2 regions of the Streptomyces sp. NPDC006235 genome follow, and region 2 is predicted to be linked to the other one. Evidence: predicted binding sites of a transcription regulator. Region 2 holds the regulator's gene; the other holds the start of a gene.

Region 1 (10,696 bases), on a different contig from region 2:
GACCTCGGTCCCGCCGCGGCGCTGAGCTGCCGCGAGTGCGGTCACCGCGTACCCCTCGGCCCGGTCTTCGCGTGCGAGGAGTGTTTCGGTCCGCTGGAGATCGCCTACGACTTCTCGGCCTACGACACCGAGGAACTGCGCAAGAAGATCGAAGCGGGACCCGCGAACATCTGGCGCTACGCCCCGCTGCTGCCGGTCCCGGCCGACGTGGCGACCAAGCCGAACATCAACCCGGGCTGGACCCAGCTCGTCAAGGCCGACAACCTCGCGCGCGAGCTCGGCGTCGAGACGGGCAAGCTCTTCATCAAGGACGACTCCGGCAACCCGACGCACTCCTTCAAGGACCGGGTCGTCGCCCAGGCCCTGGAGGCCGCCCGCGCCTTCGGCTTCACCACGCTGTCCTGCTCCTCCACCGGCAACCTCGCCGGCGCCGTGGGCGCCGCGGCGGCCCGCGCCGGCTTCCGCTCCTGCGTGTTCATCCCGCACGACCTGGAGCAGGGCAAGGTCGTCATGGCCGCGGTCTACGGCGGCGAGCTCGTCGGCATCGAGGGCAACTACGACGACGTGAACCGCTTCTGCTCCGAGCTGATCGGCGACCCGGCCGGCGAGGGCTGGGGCTTCGTCAACGTCAACCTCCGGCCGTACTACGCGGAGGGCTCCAAGACCCTGGCGTACGAGATCTGCGAGCAGCTCGGCTGGCAGCTGCCGGACCAGATCGTGGTGCCGATCGCCTCCGGCTCACAGCTCACGAAGATCGACAAGGGCCTGCAGGAGCTGATCAAGCTCGGGCTGGTCGAGGACAAGCCGTACAAGATCTTCGGCGCGCAGGCCGAGGGCTGCTCGCCGGTGTCGACGGCGTACAAGGCCGGCCACGACGTCGTACGCCCCCAGAAGCCGGACACGATCGCCAAGTCGCTGGCGATCGGCAACCCGGCGGACGGGCCGTACGTGCTCGACATCGCGCGGCGTACGGGCGGTGCGGTGGAGGACGTCGACGACGAGCAGGTCGTCGAGGCGATCAAGATCCTCGCCCGGACCGAGGGCATCTTCGCGGAGACCGCCGGTGGTGTGACCGTGGGTGTGGCGAAGAAGCTCGTCGAGAACGGGGTGCTCGACCCGTCGAAGACGACCGTGGTGCTGAACACGGGGGATGGTCTGAAGACGCTGGATGCGGTGGCCGGGACCGGGCTTACTGCGACCATTCGTCCCAACCTTGATTCGTTCCGTGAGGCTGGGCTCGTCTGATCGTTGTCTGCTGCGGGCCGGTGGGGGTTGGTCGCGCCCACGCGGCGGAGCCGCACATCGACACAGCCCCGCGCCCCTGGGGCGCGCCCCAGCCGTAGCTGCAAAACAAAACCGGAGGTCACATCCCGATGAGCGTCACCGTTCGCATCCCCACCATCCTGCGTACCTACACCGGCGGGCAGGCCGAGGTCGCCGCCGAGGGTGCGACCCTCGGCGAGGTCATCGCCGATCTGGAGAAGAACCACACCGGGATCGCCGCCCGGGTGCTGGACGACCAGGGCAAGTTGCGCCGGTTCGTCAACGTGTACGTCAACGACGACGACGTGCGGTTCGAGCAGGGGCTGGAGACGGCGACGCCGGACGGTGCCGGGGTGTCGATCATCCCCGCCGTCGCGGGTGGCTGAACCGGTCGACCGGCTTGATTATTACCTTCGGTAACGTCGGTCACTGAGAGTTCATCGAATTGCCCCCTCCGTGAGAGAAGCGGAGGGGGCAATTCTGTGTGATTGAGCGCGGTACAGTTGGGGAACGCAGCACCGATCTCCTGATCGGGAGCCCTTATTTCCTGCCGCGCGCCCGACAAGATGTAGCCAAAGTGTGTGCGTCTTTCGCGGCTTTTGTTCTTTTTGTGTGGTCCGACTTGCCCTGAAGTCTGGCGAATTCTCCCCACATTCCGGATCCTGCGCGTCCAGAATTCTCGTCCGATTGACCTGTTGCAGACGGCAGTTGGACAGATACATTCAGCCGCGGTCGACGCGTTCCGGCGCACGCCCCCAACCGTGGGGGGTGAGGTCTGACCCGGGTCCGCGAAGTGTGGATCTGTGCAAGGGCCAGTAATAGGGGAGTTAGGCATGGCTCAGGGCACCGTCAAGTGGTTCAACGCGGAGAAGGGGTACGGCTTCATCGCGGTCGACGGTGGTGCGGATGTTTTCGTCCACTACAGCGCGATCCAGATGGACGGCTACCGCACCCTGGAGGAGGGCCAGCGGGTCGAGTTCGAGATCTCGCAGGGCCAGAAGGGACCGCAGGCCGACATGGTTCGCGTCTCTGCCTGAACGCGCACCACGACCAAGCGCAAGCGACCGGTCTTCTCTGAAGGGCCCGCACCCCCCGGGGTGTGGGCCCTTCGGCCTGCTCGCGGGCCGACGCCCGGTTGGCGGGCGTGCCGGGCGACCTGGCGTCGAAATTCGCCGCGCCCGAACGCGCTTCGGCCTCCACCCCGGTGCAGGTGGCGCGGGTTCGCGCTCCGCACCCGCTCGCGGCGTCGGTCTCCTTGCCGTCGCGGGCCGTGGGCCAGGCCTTTCTCTGCTCGCGCGACCCGCCGTGGCGCTGCCCGCGGCCTGTCGGCCAAGCCCGGTGCGCCCTGTTCGCCGGGGGCTGAGTGCCCCGCCCGAACCGTGGTAGCCGCTTGCACTCGCCATGCCCGAGTGCTAATCATTGCGTTAGCACTCTGAAGGTGAGAGTGACAACGTAAGGACCGGGTCGGTGAGGCCCGCAGGCTGGGTGGGAAGGAACCACGAGGCCGGCGAGCCGTCCGTCGCGGGCGCGGGCGCGGTCCGAAGTAATCACCCCCAGTCCTGGAGGGACCACTTCACATGGCCAAGATCATCGCGTTCGACGAGGAGGCGCGGCGCGGCCTCGAGCGCGGCATGAACCAGCTCGCGGACGCCGTCAAGGTGACGCTCGGCCCCAAGGGCCGCAACGTCGTCCTCGAGAAGAAGTGGGGCGCCCCCACGATCACCAACGATGGTGTGTCCATCGCCAAGGAGATCGAACTCGAGGACCCGTACGAGAAGATCGGCGCCGAGCTGGTCAAGGAAGTCGCCAAGAAGACGGACGACGTCGCCGGTGACGGTACGACCACCGCGACCGTTCTCGCCCAGGCCCTGGTCAAGGAAGGCCTGCGCAACGTAGCCGCCGGCGCCAACCCGATGGCCCTCAAGCGTGGTATCGAGCGCGCCGTCGAGGCCGTCTCCGCCGCCCTGCTGGAGCAGGCGAAGGACGTCGAGACCAAGGAGCAGATCGCCTCCACGGCCTCCATCTCCGCCGCCGACACCCAGATCGGCGAGCTCATCGCCGAGGCGATGGACAAGGTCGGCAAGGAAGGCGTCATCACCGTCGAGGAGTCCCAGACCTTCGGTCTGGAGCTGGAGCTCACCGAGGGTATGCGCTTCGACAAGGGCTACATCTCTGCGTACTTCGCCACCGACATGGAGCGTATGGAGGCCGTCCTCGACGACCCGTACATCCTGATCGCCAACTCGAAGATCAGCAACGTCAAGGACCTGCTGCCGCTCCTCGAGAAGGTCATGCAGTCCGGCAAGCCGCTGCTGATCATCGCCGAGGACGTCGAGGGCGAGGCCCTGTCGACCCTGGTCGTCAACAAGATCCGCGGCACCTTCAAGTCCGTCGCCGTCAAGGCCCCGGGCTTCGGCGACCGCCGCAAGGCGATGCTGCAGGACATCGGCATCCTCACCGGCGGCGAGGTGATCTCCGAGGAGGTCGGCCTCAAGCTGGAGAACGCCACGATCGACCTCCTGGGCAAGGCCCGCAAGGTCGTCATCACCAAGGACGAGACCACCATCGTCGACGGTGCCGGCTCCGCCGAGCAGGTCCAGGGCCGGGTCAACCAGATCCGCGCCGAGATCGAGAACAGCGACTCGGACTACGACCGCGAGAAGCTGCAGGAGCGCCTGGCGAAGCTCGCCGGCGGTGTCGCGGTCATCAAGGCCGGCGCCGCCACCGAGGTGGAGCTCAAGGAGCGCAAGCACCGCATCGAGGATGCCGTGCGCAACGCCAAGGCGGCCGTCGAGGAGGGCATCGTCGCCGGTGGTGGCGTGGCCCTGCTGCAGGCCTCCTCGGTCTTCGAGAAGCTGGAGCTCGAGGGTGACGAGCTGACTGGCGCCAACGCCGTGAAGCTGGCGCTGGAGGCCCCGCTCAAGCAGATCGCCGTCAACGGTGGTCTCGAGGGTGGCGTCATCGTCGAGAAGGTGCGCAACCTGCCCGTCGGCCACGGCCTGAACGCCGCGACCGGTGAGTACGTCGACATGATCGCCGAGGGCATCATCGACCCGGCGAAGGTGACCCGTTCCGCGCTGCAGAACGCCGCCTCCATCGCCGCGCTGTTCCTCACCACCGAGGCCGTCATCGCCGACAAGCCGGAGAAGGCCGCCGCGCCCGCCGGCGGCGGCATGCCGGGCGGTGACATGGACTTCTGATCGACCTGGTCGATCAACGTCCTTGCCGAGGGCGGCACTTCCTGTTCCGACAGGGGGTGCCGCCCTCGGGCGTGTCCCGGATCACAGTGCGGACGGGATGCAGGGGACGGGGCCGGATGGTTGGACCGTACGTCTTATGCGTATGCACATACTGTCCGGTATCCGAAGAGGAGCACCCCACGTGACCGTCGACGTCTCCGCCGCCTCCCGCGCCGCCGAAATCCTGTCCCGGCCCGTATCGCTGGGCGGCCTGACCGTCCCGAACCGGATCGCGATGGCGCCGATGACCCGCATGTTCTCCCCGGGCGGCGTCCCCGGCGACGACGTCGTCTCGTACTACTCCCGCCGCGCCGCCGCCGGAGTCGGCCTGATCGTCACCGAGGGCACCTACGTCGGCCACGAGTCGGCCGGGCAGAGCGACCGCGTGCCGCGGTTCCACGGCGAGGAGCAGCTCGCGGGCTGGGCGAAGGTCGCCGAGGCGGTGCACGCCGCGGGCGGCACGATCGTGCCGCAGCTGTGGCACATCGGCATGGTCCGCAAGCAGGGCGAGCCGCCGGTCGCGGACGCCCCGGCCGTCGGCCCCTCCGGTCTGCGCATCGGCGCCACGGAGCCCACCGGCAAGGCCATGACCCAGGCCGACATCGACGCCGTCATCGGCGCGTTCGCCGAGGCCGCGGCCGCCGCCGAGCGCATCGGCTTCGACGGCGTGGAGCTCCACGGCGCCCACGGCTACCTGCTCGACCAGTTCCTGTGGGAGGGCACCAACCGCCGCGCCGACGCCTACGGAGGCGACCCGGTCGCCCGTGCCAGGTTCTCGGCGGAGATCGTCGCGGCCGTCCGCGAGACCGTCTCGGCCGACTTCCCCGTCATCTTCCGCTACTCGCAGTGGAAGCAGGACGCCTACGACGCCCGCCTCGCCGAGACCCCGGAGGAGCTGGAGGCCATCCTGACCCCGCTCGCCGCCGCCGGCGTCGACGCCTTCCACGCCTCCACCCGCCGCTACTGGCTCCCCGAGTTCGACGACTCCGACCTCAACCTGGCCGGCTGGACCAAGAAGCTCACCGGCAAGCCTTCCATCACCGTCGGCTCGGTCGGCCTGAGCGGCGTCGACTTCCTCAAGTCCTTCCAGGGCGAGGGCGCCGAGGTCGGCGACCTCGACAACCTCCTGGACCGCTTCGAGCGCGACGAGTTCGACCTGGTCGCCGTCGGCCGCGCCCTGCTCCAGGACCCGCAGTGGGCGCGGAAGGTCCTGTCCGGCCGCTTCGACGAGCTGGCGTCGTACGACCCGGCGGCGCTGAAGACGCTCAGCTGAGTCCGGAGCCTGTGCCTCTGGATCTCCTTGCGTCAGTCAAGGACACTGACTGAGCGCCTGTTCACCGGCACTCGTGAGGAGATCCAGATGACGACGACGGAGCCCCGCCCGGCGGCCGACGCCCCCCGGTCCGCACCAGTGGTGCGCACCACCGCCGGTGCGGTACGCGGCCGCAGGGAAGAGGGCCTGGCCGTCTTCCGCGGCATCCCCTTCGCCGCGCCCCCCGTGGGTGAGGCCCGGTTCCTGGCACCGCGCCCCGCCCACGCCTGGGACGGCGTACGGGACGCGTACGCCTTCGGCCCGCCGCCCCCGCAGGATCTCGGCAACCTCGGCGGCCCGGGCCTGCTCGACGTCCCCGAGGGCGACGAGTGGCTCACCGTCAACGTCTGGACCCCCGAACCCGACCCGGGCGCCCGCCGCCCGGTGATGGTGTGGATCTACGGCGGCGCCTACAAGCTCGGCCACGCCGGCAGCCCCGGTTACGACGCCCGGCGCATCGCGGCCGACGGTGACGTGGTGGTCGTGTCGCTCAACTACCGCGTGGGCATGGAGGGTTTCGCGTTCATCGAGGGCGCCCCCGCCAACCGCGGCCTGCTCGACCAGGTGGCCGCTCTGGAGTGGGTCCGGGACAACATCCAGGCCTTCGGCGGCGACCCCGGCCAGGTCACGGTCTTCGGTGAGTCGGCCGGTGCCGGTTCGATCGCCTCGCTGCTCTCCATGCCGGGCGCGGCCGGTCTGTTCCGGCGGGCGATCGCGCAGAGCGTGCCGGGGACGTTCTTCTCCGACGCACTGGCCCGGGACATCGGTGCCGCTCTCGCCGCGGAGGTGGGCCTGCGCCCCACGGTTGCCGATCTCGCGACGATCGCCCCGCACCGGCTGACGTCGGCCGGTGAGACGCTGAGCGCCAAGATGCTCCAGTACGTCGACCGCTGGGGCCAGGCGGCGCCCACGGTCACGCCCTTCTCCCCGGTGGTCGACGGCGAGGTGCTGCCGACGAGCCCGTGGCAGGCACTGCGGTCCGGCTCGGCAAAGGACGTCGACCTGCTCGTCGGCCACAACCGCGACGAGTACCGCCTCTTCGTCGCCATGGCGGGTCAGCTGGGCCAGATACCCGAGGAGCGGGCGACAGCGGCCCTCCGCCTCTTCGCCCCCGGCCCCGACGGGGAGCAGGCGTACCGAGCGGCCTTCCCCGACGCCGGCCCCGGCGAACTCTACGAACGCGTCCAGACGGACTGGCTGTTCAACATGCCCTCCCTGCACCTGGCCGAGGCGCAGCGCGCGGGCGGCGGGCGCGCGTACGTCTACGAACTGACCTGGCCGGCCCCGGGCAACGGAGGCGCGCTGGGCGCCTGCCACGGCCTGGACATCCCTCTGCTCTTCGGCACGTTCGGGGCGGACCTCGGCGCGCTGCTGTTCGCGGGCGCCGAACCGTCAGCCGAGGCCGAGGCGCTGTCGTCCCGTTTCCGCGCGTCCTGGACGGCGTTCGCGAGGTCGGGAGACCCGGGCTGGCCGGCGTACGACGACGAGCGGCGGCTCGTGCAGGTACTGGACGCGGAGCCGGTGGTGAGGGCGTACCCGGAGGAGGCCTCGCGTCGCCTGTGGGAGGGCCACGGCTTCCACGCCCTGCCCCTGCTCTGATCTACAGGTTGCCCATCGGCTCGATGTCGACCCTGACCGGCGTACCCCACACGCGCAGGACCTCGTAGTCGGTGAACTCGTGCACGAGCCGGTACGCCATGGCCGCCCGGGGAGCCTTGCGCTGGGCGGCGATGTACAGCTCGGCCTCGCGGCGGTCCCGGCGCGGGGTGCCGCACAGCTGCCACGTCTGGCCGTTCCACAGCTCCGGCAGCCAGCGCTGCTGGGGCTGGGGACGGTCACCGCTCACGCCGTAGCGGGACTGGACCGGCTCGGTGGGCCGGTGATGCGGGGCGGGGCCGTTGAACTCCGCGCGGCGGGCGGCCCGGCGCCGGGTCTCGCACAGCAGGCACAGGTCGGGGGCGGCCTCGTCGACCGGGCCGGTGGGGTGCTCCGGGCAGCGCGTGCTGGGCGCGGCCGTGGTGACGCTGTCCTCCAGCAGGTCCAGGGCGCGCTTCAGGTCGGCCCTGACCTCGTGCAGTTTGGCGTCCGGGCTGTCGGAAGTGAGGGCCTCCCCGTGCTCACCGAGGAGACGGAGGGCACGGCCTAGGGCGGTGAGCTGGGCGTGGTTCATGTGTCCCATTGTCGTCAGTCGGCGTAGTCCTTGAGTTTCTCGGTGTCCAGGGTGATGTTCACGGGGGCGGGGAGCTCGACGGTGGCACCCCAGGGGTGTCGGGAGATCTGCTGGTAGCGGCCGTCTTTCGGTTCGCTGTGGACGGTGAGTGTGTTGTTGTCGCGGTCGATGAGGAGGTATACGGGGATGTCGGCCGCTGCGTAGCCGACGGGCTTGTCGATGCGGTCGCGTTGGTCGGTATCGCGGTCGTGGGAAGCGATCTCTACGGCCATCAGGGCACCGTCGGGGTCGGACCACTCTCGGTCGCCCTTGAAGTGATCCACTGGTGCCAGGAACCCATCCGTGCGTGCCCGGCCCTTGCGGTAAGCCTCTGCCTTGACGCCCCGCTCCGGTGCGAGATCGAAGTCGGGTCGATGTTGCATGCACTGGCGCGACAGCCACAGGAAGATCGACGTGTGGTTGCCGTCCGGTATGGCTTTGACCTCTACCTTTCCATTGATGTACTCAAGCCGCACTGCCTCGGGCGCCGCTGCGGCAAGCTCCTCGAACTCGTCTACGTCGAGCGGGCCGTGCCGGATGCACAGTCGTCCGCCCAGGAACTCCAGCCTGTTCCGGATCTCCCTCGGAGCCCTGCTCACGAGTTCGTCGAAGTCCTCGACATCCATCTGCGGGCGGTCGGTCGTGTCTCGGGTCATGGCTTCGCCTCCTTCCCTCCATCGTGCCCCGGGCTGGTGGCGCCGGACGGTAGGAGCCGTCATGTGTGTGCCCTCTCTTGTCGTCGTCGGGACATCGCAGCGCGGATCTGGGCTGCGTGGTCGTGAACCGTGGGGGCGGACAGGGGTGCGGGCGGTTGCGCGGGGGCGCGTTCGCCCCGGCAGGCGCTGCAACGTCCCCCCGGCAGGGTTTCGGGACGGCCCGGGGCACCGCAGTTCGCGCACTCCAGGATCCGGAGCGGCGGACGTGGGGCGGGTGGAGGCGGGAGTTTGCTGGTCAGGCGGTTGCGGACCAGGGCGGCGGCGTGGTGGACGGGGGTCGGCAGGCCGGCCGTGAGCGCACGTAGTACGTCCTCCTCCGAGGCGCCCCGCTCGAACCACTCCGTCACCAGCGGGGCGAGCGTCGCGCAGTCGGCCTGGGAGAGGGACAGGACGGGCGCCGTGCGGCCGAGGGCGGCCAGGAGGATGTGGGCGCGGGAGCGGGTGGGGCGCGCTGCCTGCTTCGGTACGTCGCCGCGGGTGAAGGCGGCCCACCAGTCGTCATCCCGGGCGGTGCGGGTAAACCACGTTCGGGTGATCCAGCGGGAGCTGCCGTCGTCCGCCGTCACGCACTCCCGGCCTCGGCGCAGGTGTCCAGCTTGCTGGATGCGGTTGAGGGCGGTGCCGAGGGCGCACTGGCCGTACGGGAGCTGTTTGGCCAGCGTCTTTACGGAGATGTCGGCGCCGTCGGGGAGCCGGTCGAGGTAGGCGGCGATGGCTGCTTCGCGGGGTGGGAGGTGTGCGAAGTCCTGCCTGGTGCGAGGAAGTTGGTTGGGGGCGGAGCGCTTTCCGTAGCCGGGGTTGGCCATCGGGTGCGCGGACAGCGCGGGCCCACTAAAGTTGGCGTCAGCCATGGGATCGAACCTGTTCTTCGATGCCGCTGGTTAAGCCCCCGCAGGTGTTGGCGCACCGGGCGGGGGCTGTTGCTTGTGCACGAACGTTAGAGGCGTGTCACTGTCCGTGGCAAGCCGAACGCGTCAAGTCAACACGCGGGGTGGGGGGGCGGGTTGAGCCCTCTACCCGTTCCTTGAAAAAAGGGCTCGAAGCCCGGGTCCCGAAGCTCAGGCGGTGCCGTCCTTGAGGTTCGCGACGAACGCGCCCCAGGTGGTGGCCCGGAACACGAGCTTCGGGCCGTGGGGGTTCTTGGAGTCGCGGACAGGGATGAATGGGGCGTGGTTGTCGGCTATCTCCAGGCAATCGCCGCCGCTGCCGCCGCTGTAGCTGGACTTGTGCCAGGTGGCCTCAGTGATGCTCCTCATGGCCGTAATCCTGCGCGATGTCCTCGATGAGGGCCAGGGAGTCGGCCGGTGAGAGGGCGCATGCCGTAAGGAGTTGGAAGGTGCGGCGCTGGTACCGGACGGTGGTCGGATCGTCCTCCAGCCGTCCCGTACCCACTCCCTCGAAGTACAGCAGCGGAGGCGCGTCCTCGAAGTCCATCAGCTTCATGGAGCCCTCCATCGACGCGTGAGCGCCCGCTCCGAACGGCAACACCTGCACGATGACCCGGTTGCGGCGAATCAGGCCGGCGACGTGGTCCAGCGCCTCTGCCATCACTTCCCGGCCGCCTGTCTGCCGACGCAGCGCGGCCTCGTCAAGCACTGTCCACAACAAGGGGCCTGTTGGGTCGTCGAGGAGGGTTGTCCTGTCCATTCGGGCCGCCACCAACTCCTCGATCACCTCCGCCGGTGCCGTGGGCCGGTAGGCGCGGAACACGGCTCGCGCGTACGCAGGAGTCTGCAGCAGCCCGGAGATCAGGAGCGACGCGTACTGCCGGATCTCTGTGGCCTCCGCCTCCGCCTCTACCGCCTCCGCGAAATGCTCCGGATACTTCGACTTCGCCGCCGCCCCACAGTGCCGCTGGAAGAAGTCCTCCGTCCCCAGCGCCTCGTCGAGCAACCGCGCGTACTCCCGCTGCATCCTGCGCGTACCCGCCTCCAACTGCCCGATGAACGACCCGCTC
Region 2 (10,696 bases):
TACCCGGCGGCCCGCGCCTGCCGCTCGAACTCGTCCGGGTCCGTGTAGCGCTGGCTGAAGTGGGTGAGCACGAGGTGTCGCACCCCCGCGTCCCGGGCCACCCGGGCGGCCTGACCGGCCGTCAGGTGCCCGTGCTCCACCGCGAGTTGCTCGTCCTCGTCGAGGAAAGTCGACTCGATGACGAGCATGTCGCAGCCCTCGGCGAGCGCGTACACTCCCTCGCACAGCCGGGTGTCCATGACGAACGCGAACCGCTGCCCGCGCCGCACCTCGCTGACGTCCTCCAGCAAGACCCCGCCGAGCGAGCCCTCGCGCTGGATCCGGCCGACGTCCGGCCCCTTGATGCCGTGCGCGGCGAGCCGCTCGGGCAGCATGCGGCGGCCCTCGTGCTCGGTGATCCGGTAGCCGTACGACTCGATCGAGTGCGACAGCCTGCGGGTGTCCAGCGTGTACGACGGCGTGACCGCGAGCACGCCGTCCCCGTCGGCCGGGGCCTCGGTGAGGAAGACGGTCGCGCGGTAGGGCGTGGCGTACTGGAGCCGCTCGTAGAAGCGCTGCCCGGACTTCGGGTAGTGGGCGGTGATCTCGTGCGGCACCTGGTCGAGGTTGATGCGCTGGATGACCCCGGGCAGACCGAGGGCGTGGTCGCCGTGGAAGTGCGTGACGCAGATCCGGTTCAGGTCGTGCGCGGCGACCCCGGCCCGCACCATTTGGCGCTGGGTGCCCTCGCCGGGGTCGAACAGGATGCCCTCGCCGTCCCAGCGGAGCAGGTAGCCGTTGTGGTTACGGTGGCGGGTCGGGACCTGGCTGGCCGTGCCGAGCACCACGAGTTCACGTACGGACAAGGCGTTGTCCCGTTATCCGGGGGGCCATTCGAGGCCGCGGCCTCCGAGCACGTGGCCGTGCACGTGCCAGACCGTCTGGCCGGCGCCGCTGCCGGTGTTGAAGACGAGGCGGTAGCTGTCCAGCTTTTCCTCGTCGGCGACGGCCTGGGCCTCGCGGAGGACGTCCGCGGTGAGGGCCGGGTCGGCGGCGGCGAGGGCGGCGGCGTTCTCGTAGTGCGCCTTGGGGATGATCAGGACGTGGGTGGGGGCCTGGGGGTTGATGTCGCGGAACGCGACGGTGGTGTCCGTCTGGCGGACGATCGTCGCCGGGATGGTTCCCGCGACGATCTTGCAGAAGAGGCAGTCGTCCTGGGGTTCCCCTGCCATGTTCCCTCCGGGGGTTGGCCGAATTTCGGTCTTGCCGGGCATCGTATCGTCGTCGGGTGCGGGTGCCTTGTGGCTGGTCGCGCAGTTCCCCGCGCCCCTTAGGTAGGCAAGCCTGGGGGCGTTTTCGCCGGTACTGTCTCCAGGCTTTCCAGTGCCAGTCGGATGGCCTCGTCCAGTTGGGCATCCCTGCCCGCCACGTGGTCCTGGGGGCGCTGCACCACTTCCACGTCCGGATCGACGCCGTGGTTCTCCACCCTCCACTCGTAACCCTCCAGCCAGAAGGCGTACTTGGGTTGGGTGACCAGGGTGCCGTCGACCAGGCGGTAGCGGCTGTCGATGCCGATGACGCCGCCCCAGGTGCGGGTGCCGACCACCGGGCCGAGGCCCAGGGCCTTGATCGCGGCGTTGACGATGTCGCCGTCGGAGCCGGAGAACTCGTTGGCGACGGCCACGACCGGGCCGCGCGGGGCGTCCTCGGGGTAGCTGTAGGGGCGCATGCCGCGCGGGACGGCCCAGCCGACGATGCGGCGGGCGAGTTTCTCGACGACCAGCTGGGAGGTGTGGCCGCCGCGGTTCTCGCGGACGTCGACGACCAGGCCCTCGCGGGCGACCTCGATGCGCAGGTCGCGGTGGATCTGGGCCCAGCCGGGGGCCTGCATGTCCGGGACGTGGAGGTAGCCGAGGCGGCCGCCGGACTTCTCGTGGACGTAGGCGCGCCGGTCGGCGACCCAGGCGTGGTAGCGCAGCGGCTCCTCGTCGGCGACCGGGACGACGACGGCGTGCCGCGGATCGCCGCCGCCGGACGGGGAGATGGTCAGCTCGACCGGCTTGCCCGCCGTGCCGATCAGCAGCGGGCCGGGGCCGGTCACCGGGTCGACCGGCTGGCCGGCGATGGCGAGGATCGCGTCCCCGGGGCGTACGGCGACGCCGGGCGCGGCCAGCGGGCTGCGGGCGTCCGGGTCGGAGGTCTCGGAGGGCAGGATGCGGTCGACGCGCCAGCTGCCGTCCTCGTGGCGGGAGATGTCCGCGCCGAGCAGGCCCTGGCGGGGGCCTCCGCCGAAGCCGCCGCGCGGGGTGACGTAGGCGTGCGAGGTGCCGAGTTCGCCCTGTACCTCCCACAGCAGGTCGACCAGGTCGTCGTGGGTGGCGAGCCGGTCCAGGACCGGCCGGTAGCGGTCGAGGACGCCGGCCCAGTCGACGCCGCTCATGTCGGGACGCCAGAAGTGGTCGCGCATGATGCGGCCGTTCTCGTCGAACATCTGCCGCCACTCGGCGGCCGGGTCGACGAACTGGCGTACGCGGCCCAGGTCGACGGTGATGTTGGTGTCGCTGTCGTCGTCGCTGGAGGCGCGCCGGTCGCTGGGGACGACCTTCAGCCGCCCGTCGGTCCACAGCAGCACCCGCTTGCCGTCGCCGCTGACCTCGAAGTGGTCGGCGTCGACGGCGAGATGCTCGACCCGCTGCTGGGCGAGGTCGTAGCGCTCCAGCTCGGACTTGGGGTCGGGGTCGTCCGGAGTGGCCCGGGACGCGCCGAGCACACCGGCGACCGGGTGGCGCAGCCACAGGACCCCGTCCTTGGCGGCGCGCAGGTTGGAGTAGCGGGCGGCCTCGACCGGGAAGGGCACGATGCGGTCGGCGAGGCCTTCGAGGTCGATACGGGTGGTGGGGGTGCCCTCGCTGTCGGGGGTCTCCTCCCGGTCGGGCGTCTCGAAGGACCGGCCGTGCCGCTGCGGTCCGAACGGGGAGGGCGTGGTGGCCGCGAGCGTGATCAGATGCGGCCGGGCGCCCTCCACGAAGGCCAGGTCGAAGACGTGCTCGTCGTAGACCGGGTCGAAGGAGCGGGTCGACAGGAACGCGAGGTGCTTGCCGTCCGTCGTGAACGCCGGCGCGTAGTCCTGGAAGCGCAGCGGGGTCGCCTCGGTGACCGACAGGTCGGTGGTGTTGGCGAGCTTCAGCTGCGACAGGGGGCGCGGGCCGGGGTGGGACCAGGCGAGCCAGGAGGAGTCGGGCGAGAAGACGAGCCCGGACACATCACCGTCGTCGCTGCGGTCCACCTCCCGCACCTCGCCCGTCTCCCGCTCGACGAGCAGCAGACGACCGTCGTGGGAGGCCACGGCCGCGCGGCTGCCGTCCGGTGCCATGGCGAGGTCCAGCACCCTGCCGAGCTGCCCGGCGGCGAGCCGGCGCGGTGTCGCCCCCGGGGCGAGGCCGGTGGCGGGCGCGAACTCCAGGGCGTCGTCGCCTTCGGCGTCCGTGACCCACACCACCCACTCCTCGCCGTCCGCGCGGAACGTCCGCGGCAGCCGGGCCCGGACGCCGGGCGTCGCGGCCAGGGCGCGGGCCGGGCCGGAGCGGTGGGTGACCCAGTGGACGGAACCCCGTACGGACACGGCGCTGCCGCGTGCGGTGTGGTCCGGGGCCGCCGAGCCGAACCACCGGGAGGCGTTGACCGGGAACGGCTGGAGGTCGACGCGCTGCCCTCCCAGCCTCACCTCCAGCCGCCGCGGCTCGGCCCCGTCCAGGTCGTCCAGCACCCACAGCTCACCGGCGCTGGAGTAGACGACACGGGTGCCGTCGGTCGCGGCGTGCCGGGCGTAGAAGCCGTCGAGTGGCGTGTGCCGGCGCAGGTCGGACCCGTCGGCGAGGGAGGAGTACAGCGCGCCGGTGCCCTCGTGGTCGGAGAGGAAGGCCACCCGCTCGCCCACCCACAGCGGGTACTCGATGTTGCCGTCGAGTTCCTCGTGCAGCCGGACGAACTCCCCGTCGCCGTCCCGGTCGATCCACAACTTGCCCGCCGTACCGCCCCGGTACCGCTTCCACCAGGCGGCCTCGCGCCCCATCGGGGCGGACAGCAGGACGACGCCCGGCCCGTAGGCGATGTCCCCGACCGGCCCGTACGGCAGGGTGGTGGCCGGACCGCCGTCGAGCGGGACGGCACGCGCCCAGGTGCGGCGCAGGCTCGCCTGGCCCTGGGTGCTGATCGCGAGCACGTCGCCGTCCGGGGTCCAGCCGCGCACCTGGGTCTTGAGACTGCCCCAGTACGTCAGGCGCTTGGCGGGGCCGCCGTCGACCGGGGCGATGTGCACCTCGGGGGCGCCGTCGCGGGTGGAGGTCCAGGCGACCGTGGTGCCGTCGGGCGAGATACGGGGCAGGGTCACCGGCACGTTCTCGGCGCTGACCCGCCAGGCCCGTCCGCCGTCGAGAGGAGCGAGCCACACGTCGTCCTCGGCGGTGAAGGCGACCAGGTCACCGTGCACGTGCGGGAAGCGGAGGTAAGCAGGCGATGCGGACTGTGTCACCCGATCACCCTATGCAGGGAGGCCGTCGTACGGACAGGGTTCGGATCACTTGCCCTCGACAGGGCGGCAGTCCGGGTACCGGTCGCACCAGATGGTCTGCGTGACGGTCACGGTGACGGTGGGACCGGGCTGCCCGTTCGAGGGCCCGCCTCCGACGGGCGGCGGGCTGGTGGAGTTGCAGTCGCCGAGCCCGTCGACCTCGAACCACACCTTGCCGTCCACCTTGGCGGTGATGTTCCCGCGCACACAGGCGCCGTCCACCGCGTGGGTGACCTTGCCGTCGACGGTGATGTCCTTCCCGTCCTCCGTCTCCCCCTCGCAGTCGACGGTGACGACGGTCCTCTCACTCGCCGACGGCGACGGCTTCCCGCCCTGGCCGGAATCCCCGTAGGAGCCGGTGCACGTCAGCCAACGCACGGCCGCTTTCTGCCGGTTGAGCTCCTTGGTGACGGCTTCGTCGGTGGTGTACGCGACGGTCGCGGAACTGATCCCGCCACCGGGTTCACACGCCACCACGCCGCCGACGGCAGCCACCGCGCAGGTCACCGCGACCGCCACCGTACGGTTGCGCGGCCCTCGCCAAATCCTCCTCAGTGCCCCCATGGAGGGGAGCCTGCCACCGTCGCGGGCCGCGCGGTAGGGCGCAAAGGCGTCAGCCGCGCAGCAGCAACCACTCCTGCAGCTCGACCAAGTTGCCCTCGGGGTCCTTGAGGTGGGCGACGCGCAGGCGGTCGGTCAGGTGGGCCGGGCCGTGGAGGATCGTGGCGCCGCGCATCGTGATCTCCTCGCAGTACCCTTCCAGGGCGTCGACGCGCAGGACGACCAGGGAGCGGTGGCCGTTCGCCGTGTCGCCCAGCTCGTCCAGGACCTCGGCCATCATCGAGCGATCCTGCAAGGCGATGCCCGCGGAGCCCACCGCGGGGCTGAACTTCTCGTACGGCCCGTCCACCGCTCCCGACTGCGGCTTGAGGCCGAGGACCTCGCCGTAGAAGTGGTAGCAGGCGGCGAAGTCGGTCACGAGCAGTCGTACCTGGGCGAGTTCCACGGTGCCTCCGAGAGGGGTTCAGGTCCAGCGGCCGGTGCGAGCCAGGAGCACGGCCGCGGCCGCCGTCCCGGCAGTCGATGTGCGCAGCACGCTGCGCCCGAGGCGATACGCCTTGCCCCCCGCTTGTGCGAACAGCGCCAACTCCTCCGGCGCCACGCCCCCTTCGGGCCCCACGACGAGCACGATCTCCCCGGACGACGGCAGTTCGGCCGTCGCCAGCGCCTCGTCCCCGCTCTCGTGCAGCACGGCGGCGAAGTCGGCGGCGGCCAGCAGTGCGGCGACCTGCTTGGTCGTAGCCGCCTCCGCGACCTGCGGGAAGCGCACCCGGCGGGACTGCTTGCCCGCCTCCCGGGCCGTGGCCCGCCACTTGCCCAGCGCCTTCAGCCCGCGGTCGCCCTTCCACTGCGTGATGCAGCGCGCCGCCGCCCACGGCACGATCGCGTCGACGCCGACCTCCGTCATCGTCTCGACGGCCAGCTCTCCGCGGTCGCCCTTGGGCAGCGCCTGGACGACGGTGAGGCGGGGCTGCTCCGGCGGTTCCTCCGTCACCGGGTCCAGCCGGACGATCAGCCGGTCCTTGCCCTCGGTGTCGAGCACGACACCGTCCGCCCAGCGCCCGGCCCCGTCCGTGAGGACGACGTCCTCACCGGGCCGCAGCCGCTTCACGGAGACGGCGTGCCGCCCCTCCGGGCCGTCGAGGACGTGACGGCCGCCGCCGGCCGCGTCGAAGTGCTCGACCACGAACACCGGAGCCGTCATCGGATCCCGCCTCCGCCCGACAACGCTGTCCGCGCGGAGGCGAGTTCACCGGCCAGCACCTCCACGAGCTGTCCGGCGGGCAGCTCCCGCGCCATCCGGTGGCCCTGCCCGGCCCACAGCGCCATGCCCTGCGCGTCCCCCGCCTTGGCGGCGGCCTTGCGCAGCGGCGCGGTGAGGTGGTGGATCTCGGGGTAGGCGGCGGGCGCGTACGGGCCGTGCTCGCGCAGGAAGCGGTTGACCAGACCGCGCGCCGGGCGCCCGGAGAAGGCCCGGGTCAACTCCGTTCGGACGAACAGGGGGTTGGTCAGCGCCTGCTTGTGCAGGGCGTTCGCGCCCGACTCGGCGGTGGCGAGGAACGCGGTGCCGAGCTGGGCCGCGCTCGCGCCCGCCGCGAGGACCGCGGCGATCTGGCCGCCGCGCATGATGCCGCCGGCGGCGATGATCGGGATGTTCACGGTCTCCCGGATCTGGGCGACCAGCGACAGCAGCCCGATGCCGGAACCGTCCGTCTCGGGGATGTCCCGGTGCGTGCCCTGGTGGCCGCCGGCCTCGACGCCCTGCGCGATGACCGCGTCCGCGCCGGACCGCTCCACGGCCCGGGCCTCGTCCGGCGTGGTGGCGGTGACCAGGACGAAGGTGCCGACGCGGTGCAGGGCGTCGACGACCTCCCGGCTCGGGGCGCCGAAGTGGAACGACACCACCGGCACGGGGTTGTCGCGCAGGACCGCGAGCTTGGTCTCGTAGCCGTCGTCGCGGCCGCTCTCGGGGTCGCCGAGCTCGGCCTCGTACCAGGAGGCCTCGCCGGCCAGCTGGTGGGCGTAGACGTCGATAGCGGCCGGGTCGGCGTACTCCGGCTGCGGCATGAAGAGGTTCACGCCGAAGGGCCTGCCGGTGAGGCTCCTCAGCTGCTTGATCTCCTCGTACATCCCGTCTGCGGTCTTGTACCCGGCGGCGAGGAACCCGAGCCCGCCCGCCTCGCACACGGCGGCGGCGAGCTTCGGCACGGAGACGCCGCCCGCCATGGGGGCCTGCACGATCGGGTGGGGGAAGAGATCGGTCAGCGCGGAGGACATGACCGCATGTTGTCACGTCCTCCGGACTGCTCCGAAACCGGCCTGCCGTGTGGCATAGACCAGAGGAAAAGCCACCTGCCGACCCTCGGGGAAGCCCCTGTCACCGCCCGTTGAACGCGTCCTTCAGCCGAGAGAACACCCCCTGCTGCCCCGGCTGACTGTGCCTGCCCGGGGCCCGACCCCCGGACCCCCAGCAGAGGCCGGACCGCCGGCGTCACCGGCCGTTGAACGCATCCTTCAACCGCGAGAACAACCCCTGCTGCCCCGGCTGGAACTGCCCCTGAGGCCGTTCCTCGCCGCGCAGCTTGGCCAGCTCGCGGAGCAGGCGCTCCTGCTCGACGTCCAGCTTGCTCGGGGTCTGGACCTCGACGTGGACGATGAGGTCGCCGCGTCCGCCGCCGCGCAGGTGCGTGACACCGCGGCCGTGCAGCGGGATCGACTGGCCGGACTGGGTGCCCGGGCGGATGTCGACCTCCTCCAGGCCGTCCAGCGTCTCCAGCGGCACCTTCGTGCCGAGGGCGGCCGCCGTCATCGGGAGCGTGACCGTGCAGTGCAGGTCGTCGCCGCGCCGCTGGAACTGCGAGTGCGGCAGTTCGTGGATCTCGACGTACAGGTCGCCCGCGGGACCGCCGCCGGGCCCGACCTCGCCCTCACCGGCGAGCTGGATGCGCGTGCCGTTGTCGACACCGGCGGGGATCTTCACCGTCAGCGTGCGACGGGAGCGGACGCGGCCGTCGCCGGCGCACTCCGGGCAGGGGGTCGGGACGACCGTGCCGAAGCCCTGGCACTGCGGGCAGGGCCGCGAGGTCATGACCTGGCCGAGGAAGGACCGCGTGACCTGGGACACCTCACCGCGACCGCGGCACATGTCACACGTCTGGGCGGAGGTCCCCGGCGCCGCGCCCTCACCACTGCAGGTGTTGCAGACGACCGCCGTGTCGACCTGGATGTCCTTCGTCGTGCCGAAGGCAGCCTCGTCGAGCTCGATCTCGATGCGGATCATGGCGTCCTGGCCGCGGCGGGTGCGCGAGCGCGGTCCGCGCTGCGACGCCGTGCCGAAGAACGCGTCCATGATGTCGGAGAAGTTCCCGAAGCCGCCGGCCCCGAAGCCGCCCGCGCCGCCGCCTCCGGCCTGCGAGAGCGGGTCGCCGCCGAGGTCGTAGACCTGCTTCTTCTGCGGGTCCGACAGCACCTCGTAGGCGGCGTTGATCTCCTTGAACCGCTCCTGGGTCTTCGGATCGGGGTTGACGTCCGGGTGCAGCTCGCGCGCGAGCCGCCGGAAGGCCTTCTTGATCTCTTCCTGCGACGCGTCGCGGCGCACGCCGAGTACGGCGTAGTAGTCCGTGGCCACTACGACTCCGCCAGGATCTGTCCGACGTACCGTGCCACTGCGCGTACCGCTCCCATCGTTCCCGGGTAGTCCATGCGGGTCGGTCCGACCACGCCGAGCTTGGCGACAGCCTCGCCGCCCGAACCGTAGCCGACCGACACGACGGACGTGGAGTTGAGTCCTTCGTGGGCGTTCTCATGACCGATCCGTACGGTCACGCCCGGATCCTGCGCCTCGCCGAGCAGCTTGAGGAGCACCACCTGCTCCTCCAGCGCCTCCAGCACCGGCCGGATCGTGAGGGGAAAGTCATGCCCGAAGCGGGTCAGGTTGGCGGTGCCGCCGATCATCAGCCGCTCCTCGTTCTCCTCGACGAGCGTCTCCAGAAGTGTGGAGAGCACCGTGGAGACCGTACCCCGGTCCTCGTGCTCGAACGCCTCCGGCAGATCCTCCACCAGACTCGGCACATCCGTGAAACGGCGGTTCGCCACCCGGCTGTTGAGCCGCGCCCGCAGATCCGCGAGCGAGGCCTCGCCGAAGGGCGCCGGGCAGTCGACCACGCGCTGCTCGACCCGCCCGGTGTCCGTGATCAGCACGAGCATCAGCCGCGCGGGCGCGAGAGCGAGCAGCTCCACGTGCCGCACGGTCGAGCGGGTCAGCGACGGGTACTGCACGACGGCGACCTGGCGTGTGAGCTGGGCCAGCAGCCGTACCGTACGCGCCACGACGTCGTCGAGGTCGACGGCGCCCTCGAGGAAGTTCTGGATCGCGCGCCGCTCGGGCGCGGTCATCGGCTTGACGCCGGCCAGCTTGTCCACGAACAGCCGGTAGCCCTTGTCGGTGGGGATGCGCCCGGCGCTGGTGTGCGGCTGGGCGATGTACCCCTCGTCCTCCAGGGCCGCCATGTCGTTGCGGACCGTGGCCGGCGAGACGCCGAGGTTGTGCCGCTCGGTGAGGGCCTTGGAGCCGACCGGCTCCTCGGTGCCGACGTAGTCCTGGACGATGGCGCGCAGCACCTGAAGCCTGCGTTCACTGAGCATTCGCGCGCACCTCCAGAAGTCGTCCGCCTCGTGTCCTGCCTGTGGGCCTGGCACTCTGCGCGTGCGAGTGCCAGCATTCCCCGCCAAGTGTACGGCTGTGGGGTACACCCCCGGCAAGGCTGGTCGCGTGCTGTCGTGCCCGGGGCGGCGGTCACCGCTAGCGTCGCCGTATGACGGTGACTTGGGAAGAGCTCGGATGGGAGCGCGTGGCCGCGGGGGTGGGGCGGTGCCGGCTCCCGGTGTGGGACTGCACGGTGGGGCTGGTCGCCGGTGAGGGCGCGGTCCTCATGATCGACGCGGGGTCGAGCCCGGCCGAGGGCGCGCGGTTGCGCGAGCAGGCGCGGTCGCTCACCGGTCACCGTGTGACGCATCTCGCGCTGACCCACCCCCACTTCGACCATGTCTTCGGGGTGGCGGAGTTCACGGACGCGGAGGTGTTCGGCGCGGTGGGCGTGGACGCGGTGCTGACGCGCCTGCGGGACCGCGAGGAGCTGCGCGCGGACGCGGTGCGTCACGGCCTGGCGCAGACCACCGCGCGGGAGGCGGCGGACCGGCTGGTCGCGCCCCCCCACCTGGTCTCCGGCGAGTGGACCCTCGACCTGGGCGGCGGACGCCAGGTGCTGCTGGCCAACGTGGGCCCCGGGCACACCGCACACGACCTGGCGGTGCTGGTGCCGGGGGATCCGGAGGTGGTGTTCTGCGGCGACCTGGTCGAGGAGTCCGGCGAGCCGCAGGCGGGCCCCGACGCCGTGCCGTCGCACTGGCCGGCCGCCCTGGACCGGCTGCTCGACCTGGGCGGCGAGGACGCGCTGTACGTGCCCGGTCACGGAGCGGTGGTGGACGCGGCGTTCGTCCGTGCCCAGCGTGACGCGCTGGCCGCCGGTTTCGGCGTGTCTCCGTGACCACCCACCGGCTTCTCCTATCGTCATCAGAATGCGCCAG

The links. Region 2 encodes HrcA, which represses chaperone genes, less so after heat shock. Its sites were predicted from a motif close to TTNGCACTCNGNNNNNCNGAGTGCNAA; they were not measured.
Region 1: a site for HrcA is predicted at 2,653-2,679, ahead of groL (chaperonin GroEL). Genes of this name have one in related genera too.

The regions. Positions count from the first base shown of each region.
Region 1 covers NZ_JBEXSR010000019.1:48,685-59,380, forward strand. The annotation lists gene thrC (threonine synthase) at 1-1,245, shown strand, start outside; gene ABZ192_RS22555 (ubiquitin-like small modifier protein 1) at 1,374-1,649, shown strand; gene ABZ192_RS22560 (cold-shock protein) at 2,097-2,300, shown strand; gene groL (chaperonin GroEL) at 2,841-4,463, shown strand; gene ABZ192_RS22570 (NADH:flavin oxidoreductase) at 4,645-5,775, shown strand; gene ABZ192_RS22575 (carboxylesterase family protein) at 5,863-7,413, shown strand; gene ABZ192_RS22580 (hypothetical protein) at 7,415-7,984, opposite strand; gene ABZ192_RS22585 (Uma2 family endonuclease) at 7,999-8,679, opposite strand; gene ABZ192_RS22590 (hypothetical protein) at 8,739-9,545, opposite strand; gene ABZ192_RS22595 (DUF397 domain-containing protein) at 9,798-9,995, opposite strand; gene ABZ192_RS22600 (helix-turn-helix transcriptional regulator) at 9,979-10,696, opposite strand, start outside.
Region 2 covers NZ_JBEXSR010000006.1:306,221-316,916, reverse strand. The annotation lists gene ABZ192_RS10685 (ribonuclease Z) at 1-845, opposite strand, end outside; gene ABZ192_RS10680 (histidine triad nucleotide-binding protein) at 858-1,211, opposite strand; gene ABZ192_RS10675 (S41 family peptidase) at 1,310-4,510, opposite strand; gene ABZ192_RS10670 (hypothetical protein) at 4,556-5,113, opposite strand; gene ABZ192_RS10665 (VOC family protein) at 5,163-5,555, opposite strand; gene ABZ192_RS10660 (16S rRNA (uracil(1498)-N(3))-methyltransferase) at 5,574-6,314, opposite strand; gene ABZ192_RS10655 (nitronate monooxygenase) at 6,311-7,387, opposite strand; gene dnaJ (molecular chaperone DnaJ) at 7,602-8,738, opposite strand; gene hrcA (heat-inducible transcriptional repressor HrcA) at 8,738-9,754, opposite strand; gene ABZ192_RS10640 (MBL fold metallo-hydrolase) at 9,925-10,656, shown strand; gene ABZ192_RS10635 (DUF3097 domain-containing protein) at 10,688-10,696, shown strand, end outside.